Regions from separate parts of the Enterococcus sp. AAFC-DPL-6103 genome, predicted to be linked through region 1. Evidence: predicted binding sites of a transcription regulator. Region 1 holds the regulator's gene; the other holds the start of a gene.
The links. Region 1 encodes CtsR, which represses protease genes until heat stress. Its sites were predicted from a motif close to TTGGTCAAAAAAGGTCAAANA; they were not measured.
Positions count from the first base shown of each region.

Region 2: a site for CtsR is predicted at 1,676-1,696, ahead of clpB (ATP-dependent chaperone ClpB). Genes of this name have one in related genera too.

Region 1 is NZ_CM177102.1:2,595,178-2,598,579, forward strand. It holds gene AC4BC3_RS12460 (ATP-dependent Clp protease ATP-binding subunit) at 1-1,453, opposite strand, end outside; gene AC4BC3_RS12465 (CtsR family transcriptional regulator) at 1,460-1,927, opposite strand; tRNA gene AC4BC3_RS12470 (tRNA-Arg) at 2,073-2,146, opposite strand; tRNA gene AC4BC3_RS12475 (tRNA-Pro) at 2,201-2,274, opposite strand; tRNA gene AC4BC3_RS12480 (tRNA-Arg) at 2,292-2,365, opposite strand; tRNA gene AC4BC3_RS12485 (tRNA-Leu) at 2,377-2,462, opposite strand; tRNA gene AC4BC3_RS12490 (tRNA-Gly) at 2,479-2,550, opposite strand; tRNA gene AC4BC3_RS12495 (tRNA-Thr) at 2,561-2,633, opposite strand; tRNA gene AC4BC3_RS12500 (tRNA-Leu) at 2,656-2,737, opposite strand; tRNA gene AC4BC3_RS12505 (tRNA-Lys) at 2,745-2,817, opposite strand; tRNA gene AC4BC3_RS12510 (tRNA-Val) at 2,821-2,893, opposite strand; rRNA gene rrf (5S ribosomal RNA) at 2,907-3,022, opposite strand; rRNA gene AC4BC3_RS12520 (23S ribosomal RNA) at 3,115-3,402, opposite strand, start outside.
Region 2 is NZ_CM177102.1:1,168,008-1,171,409, forward strand. It holds gene AC4BC3_RS05700 (diacylglycerol/lipid kinase family protein) at 1-198, shown strand, start outside; gene AC4BC3_RS05705 (DUF1294 domain-containing protein) at 260-532, shown strand; gene AC4BC3_RS05710 (lysylphosphatidylglycerol synthase transmembrane domain-containing protein) at 543-1,601, shown strand; gene clpB (ATP-dependent chaperone ClpB) at 1,774-3,402, shown strand, end outside.

The DNA of each region.
Region 1 (3,402 bases):
CATCAGTCACTCGATTGGCATAACCATTCGTATTTTTTTCTTCAATCAATAAAAGTTTTTCAAGTTTTTGTGTAGCTTTCTTTTCTTTATTACGCAAAAGGGCCGCGGTTTCAAAATCTTGTTTCTGAATGGCTCTTTCTTTCTCAATAACCAAACGCTCAATCTCAGCTTTAACTACTGTAGTCTCGCTTACATCACTTGTTTGATCTAACCGAACTTTTGCTGCAGATTCATCAATCAAATCAATTGCCTTATCTGGAAGTTGCCTTGAATTGATGTAGCGAACAGAAAGAGTAACGGCGGCACGCAAAGCTTCGTCTGTAATTGCTACACCATGATGCTCTTCATAACGTGAACGTAGACCTCGCAAAATTTCTTCTGCTTCTTCAGTTGAAGGTTCATCGACTTGAATACGCGCAAAACGTCTTTCTAAAGCAGAATCTTTTTCAATATATTTTTGGTATTCATTTAAAGTTGTCGCACCAATTGTTTGAAGCTCACCACGCGCTAACGCTGGTTTTAAAATATTTGATGCATCAATTGCGCCTTCCGCACCACCTGCACCTATCAGTGTATGCAACTCATCAATGAACAAAATAACTTGACCATCATTGTAAATTTCATCAATTACTTTCTTCATACGATCTTCAAATTCACCACGATATTTTGTTCCTGCTACTAAAGAACCCATATCTAACATCATCAAACGTTTTGAACGCATTTCTTCAGGTACTTCACCTAGAATAATTTTCTGAGCCAATCCTTCGGCGATAGCTGTTTTACCTACACCTGGTTCCCCAACAAGGACTGGATTATTTTTTGTTCGTCGACTTAATACTTGGATTACTCTTTTTACTTCTTTTGAACGACCTACAACAGGATCTAATTTATTTTCTTTAGCTAGTTTGGTTAAATCGCGAGCTAACGAGTCTAAAGTTGGTGTTCCTTTAACAGTTTGGCGCTTGTCTTGTGGATTTCTGCGACGACTAGCATTATTTTTAAGACCTTCATTCATGCCCATTTTTCGTTTAAGTATTTGACGAACAGTAGCAACATCTACTCCTAAGTTAATAAGAATACGTGTAGCCATAATACTCTCATCTTTCAACAAACTAGATAAAATTTGTTCTGTACCTATTTTTTGAATATTCATTTTTTTTGCTTCGCTATTTGCTAGTGCAAAAACTTGTTTCATTCGTGGTGAGTATGGAAGATAAATTCCTTCTACATACTTATTTACGCCACCATAACCAATTAAATGTTCAATTTCTTCATAAATATCTGTTTCATTTACGCCTAACTCACGTAAAACTTTCCCAGCAATTCCATTAGGTTCTAAAACTAAAGCTAATAAAATATGCTCAGAACTAACAGATTGGTGTTTTAATCTTTTTGCTTCATCTTGTGCGATTTCCAAGACTACTTGGGCCCGTTCATTAAAAAGTTCTTCCATCAATCTTCACTTCCCATCTTCATAACTTAACCGTTCTAAAAAAGCTCGTAGAATTCTAGCACGAATATGACCTTCCAGGTCACTGTAATTTAGAGTGCTTTTTGCAATAGCACTAAGCATTAAATTTCCTTCTTTTTTTGTAATCATTTTATCCTCATATAATTTTTGGATAATTGAAAATGAATCTTTTTCACTGATTGTTTCATCAAATAGCTGATTAATTTGGTCTAACATATGTCTCTTGTCAGAAATTCGAACTTTTGCAATTCTAATATAGCCACCACCGCCGCGTTTACTTTCTACTAAATAACCGCGTTGAATAGTAAAGCGAGTGTTTATAACATAATTTATTTGCGAAGGAACGCAGTTAAAGAGGTCTGCCATTTCAATCCTTCGAATCTCAATCATTTCATTTTCTTCTAAAATTTTTTTTATATATGACTCAATTAAATCCGAGGTATTTTGATGTGCCATCTTCTTCATTCCCTTTGACTAATATTGACCTTAATTATAGCTAATTTAAACAAAGAATGAAAGGAGAATGCCTTTAGTTAATAAAAGTTTCAATAAAATACCATTTTAAACCAAAAAAAATACGGAATAAACTATTCCGTATTAACGCGCCCAAGAGGAGTCGAACCCCTAACCTTTTGATCCGTAGTCAAACACTCTATCCAGTTGAGCTATGGGCGCATATTCAATTTATAAAAATTATAAAACGAATTCAACAAAAAATCAATAAAAAAATCGGGAAGACAGGATTCGAACCTGCGACCCCTTGGTCCCAAACCAAGTGCTCTACCAAGCTGAGCTACTTCCCGAAAAAATAAAAAGACTACGCGCCCAAGAGGAGTCGAACCCCTAACCTTTTGATCCGTAGTCAAACACTCTATCCAGTTGAGCTATGGGCGCATATGTGTTAATGCCGAGGACCGGAATCGAACCGGTACGGTGATCACTCACCGCAGGATTTTAAGTCCTGTGCGTCTGCCAGTTCCGCCACCCCGGCGTTTTGATAATGGCAAAGCGGAAAACGGGGTTCGAACCCGCGACCCCCACCTTGGCAAGGTGGTGCTCTACCACTGAGCTATTTCCGCATAAACTTGATGCCGGCTAAAGGATTTGAACCCTCGACCCTCTGATTACAAATCAGATGCTCTACCAACTGAGCTAAGCCGGCTTGAATAGATATATTCATATAATGCGGGTGAAGGGACTTGAACCCCCACGCCGTAAGGCGCTAGATCCTAAATCTAGTGCGTCTGCCAATTCCGCCACACCCGCAAAAATATGAGCCGTACAGGGCTCGAACCTGTGACCCTCTGATTAAAAGTCAGATGCTCTACCAACTGAGCTAACGGCTCATATGGAGGTTAACGGGTTCGAACCGCTGACCCTCTGCTTGTAAGGCAGATGCTCTCCCAACTGAGCTAAACCTCCATTGATAACTTAAGCGTGGCGACGTCCTACTCTCACAAGGGGCAACCCCTCACTACAATCGGCGCTAAGAAGCTTAACTTCTGTGTTCGGCATGGTTACAGGTGTATCCTTCTCGCTATCGCCACCACACTGTGGTGTTATCTTATTGAGTTTGCTTTTGCTCACTCAAAACTGGATTTGAAGTAATCTCAAACTCTTCCGAGTTTTTTCTTTTACCATTCTTGGTTAAGTCCTCGATCGATTAGTATCAGTCCGCTCCATACATCACTGTACTTCCACTTCTGACCTATCTACCTGATCATCTCTCAGGGATCTTACTTTCTTAAAGAAATGGGAAATCTCATCTTGAGGTGGGCTTCACACTTAGATGCTTTCAGCGTTTATCCCTTCCCTACATAGCTACCCAGCAATGCCCTTGGCAGAACAACTGGTACACCAGCGGTAAGTCCATCCCGGTCCTCTCGTACTAAGGACAGCTCCTCTCAAATTTCCAACGCCCGCGACGGATA
Region 2 (3,402 bases), 1.2 Mb from region 1:
ATCTTTTATTTACCACGGATTATTCGAGGAAAATTCTACACTGTTCCGGGAATTGATTATTACACAACAAGTGAATTACAGCTTGACAGTGAAAAGAAAGTAGGCACGCGAACAGATGGAGACACGACAGATGATTTACCAATTAAGATGACAGTGGTACCAAAAGGGTTGACTGTTTATGTACCAATCAATAAATAGTCTTTACATTCAATAGTAGTTTAGGGTAATCTTAAAAAGTACGATTTGAAAAGGAGAAAAGATGGAAGTTTTGATACACAACCCTTTATGGTTCTATTTGATTATTGTTAATTTGTATTTGTTTTGTTTGATGGGCTATGATAAACACCAAGCAAGAGTTGGCGCATGGCGCGTTCCTGAAAGCAATTTGATTTTTGTTAGCCTGCTTGGTGGTGGATTGGGAGGATCGATTGCTCGTAAAGTTTTTCACCATAAGACATTAAAGAAAAAATTCACGATTGGCTTTACTGCAGGTGTGATTGTTGATGTAATTTTGATTTATTTTTTCCATTAAGGAGTAACGGATGTCGAATAAACGAACAAAAACGAAATTATTTTTAAACTTACTATTATTATTATTGATTCTTGGTATCATCTACTATTTGATTCAACATTCATTAGCAGACATTTTAGCAGAATTATTATCAACAAGTTTTGTTGTATTACTTGGTGTTCTTTTGTTGGGAACAATTTACCAGATAGCGGAAGGTCGTTCCATTAAAGAAATTGCGAGGCCTTTTGCTCCAGAGTTTTCAACGAAGGATGGTTTTTGGACTTCCTGCTACGTGGCATTTTATCGAATTGTTTCTTTTGGTACAGGAACCTTGATTTCTGAAGTCTATTTTTATAACAAAAAAGGGATGCGGTTTTCGCAAGGGGTAGGGGTAACAGCTTTACACATGATTATGTACAAGATGGCAGTCATCACCTACGCAGTAATCGGCTTATTGATCCAATTTTCATTGTTTTATACGGAAGCACCAAAAATGATCCCTTTTATTTTAGCAGGAATCATTTTAACAATTGTTATTGTGAGTGCTTTGTTAGTTTTATCAATAAGTCTCAATGTCCAAGTATTGTTTGTAAAACTAGCTAATCGACTGTGTAAACGAAACAAGACACGAGCATTAGTTGATAATTGGAATATCCAGATTTATTCGTTACGCGAAACAGTTCAAACAATCGTAAAAGATCGGACAGCATTGGGCTGGATTTATTTTTGGAATTTAGTTAAGTTACTCTTTTGGTACATTATTCCTTATTTGACTCTAGTTGAGAATCACCCATCAGTGGACTTTTTACTCACATTTTCTTTTGTTAGTTTTTCTGTAGTCTTAGCAGGAGTCTTGCCAACTCCAGGTGGGATTGGTTCATTTGAATTTGTGTATTTGTTATTATTCCGTCCACTTGTTGGAACCGTTGATGCGGTATCTTCGTTATTGTTGTATCGCTTTAGTTCATTTGTATTACCATTTATCTATGGCATGTTCTACGTTCTAGTTGAACGACGAGCAGTCATCAAACAAGAAATTAATGAGGTTAGACGAAAAAAAGTCAGTGAGTCTAGCCGAGAAGAAATATAAAAAGTCTAAAGGTAGAGAACCTGTTTCAGTTGTTCTTTTACTTTTAGATTTTTTTTTGAAAAGTCAGAGTTTATTCTTTGACCAATGTTGACCAAAAGGGTATAATGTTTGTTGTAGGATTGATAAGTAAGAAACAATTATCCTTGAACTTTCAATATAGGAGGTAGTTTATATGAATATTGAAAAAATGACAACTACGCTTCAAGAAGCGATTGCAGAAGCACAGCAAGTTGCTGTGACGCGAAAACATCAAGAAATTGATATTGCGCATCTTTGGAAGATCTTTTTACAACCAAGTCATTTTGGACGGAATTTCTATACGGATGCGGGAGTTGACGTTGATCAATTTGAACGCGAAGTTGACCGCTTATTAGATGAATATCCAAGTGTTTCAGGTGGGAATATTCAGTATGGTCAAAATTTAAGTCAAAATTTATTTAGCTTGTTAAATGAAGCAGACCAATTAAAAGAAAGCTTTGGAGATGAATTTCTATCAACAGAAATCGTTATCCTAGCATTGATGAAATTAAAACATTATCCTTTAACAACTTATTTAGTTAAACAAGGAATCACAGAAAAAGAACTTCGGAAAAACATTGAAGACATGCGAGGAGGGGAAAAAGTGACCTCAAAAAATCAAGAAGAACAATACAAAGCATTAGAAAAGTACGGTGTGGACTTAGTACAACAAGTCCGTAGTGGCAAAATGGATCCAATCATCGGACGTGATGAAGAAATTCGAGATGTGATCCGAATTCTTTCGCGAAAAACAAAGAATAACCCCGTTTTGATTGGGGAGCCTGGGGTTGGTAAAACTGCGATCGTCGAAGGCTTAGCACAACGAATCGTTCGTAAAGATGTTCCAGAAAACTTGAAAGATAAAACCATTTTTTCATTAGATATGGGCGCATTGATTGCAGGAGCAAAATTCCGCGGTGAATTTGAAGAACGATTGAAAGCTGTTTTGAAAGAAGTAACAAAAAGTGAAGGCAGAATCATCCTATTTATTGATGAAATTCATAACATTGTAGGGGCTGGTAAAACAGAAGGCAGTATGGACGCTGGAAACTTACTAAAACCAATGCTTGCTCGTGGTGAACTACATTTGATCGGCGCAACAACTTTAGATGAATATCGTCAATATATGGAAAAAGATAAAGCTTTGGAACGTCGTTTCCAAAAAGTGTTGGTGAAAGAACCAACTGTTGAAGACACCATTAGTATTTTACGTGGTTTAAAAGAACGATTTGAAATACACCATGGGGTCAATATCCATGACAATGCTCTGGTTGCAGCTGCTACTTTATCGGATCGTTATATAACAGATCGTTTTTTACCAGATAAAGCAATCGATTTAATTGATGAAGCAAGTGCTACGATTCGTGTTGAAATGAACTCAATGCCTACGGAACTTGACCAAGTCACTCGTCGATTAATGCAATTAGAAATCGAAGAGGCAGCTTTGAAAAAAGAATCAGATGATGCAAGTAAAAAACGTTTGAAAAATCTTCAAGAAGAACTAGCGGACTTACGTGAAGAAGCAAATGCGATGAAGATGCAATGGGAAACAGAAAAAGAAGAAGTAAATACTGTTTCAACAAAGCGTGCGGAAATCGACAAAGCCAAACACGAATTAGAAGATGCAGAAAATAATTATGATTTAGAACGTGCGGCTGTCTTACGTCATGGAACAATTCCTCAACTAGAAAAAGAATTAAAAGAACTAGAAGCTAAAGCTAAAAATGATGATATCAAAATGGTTCAAGAATCCGTGACTGAAAATGAAATCGCACAAGTGGTT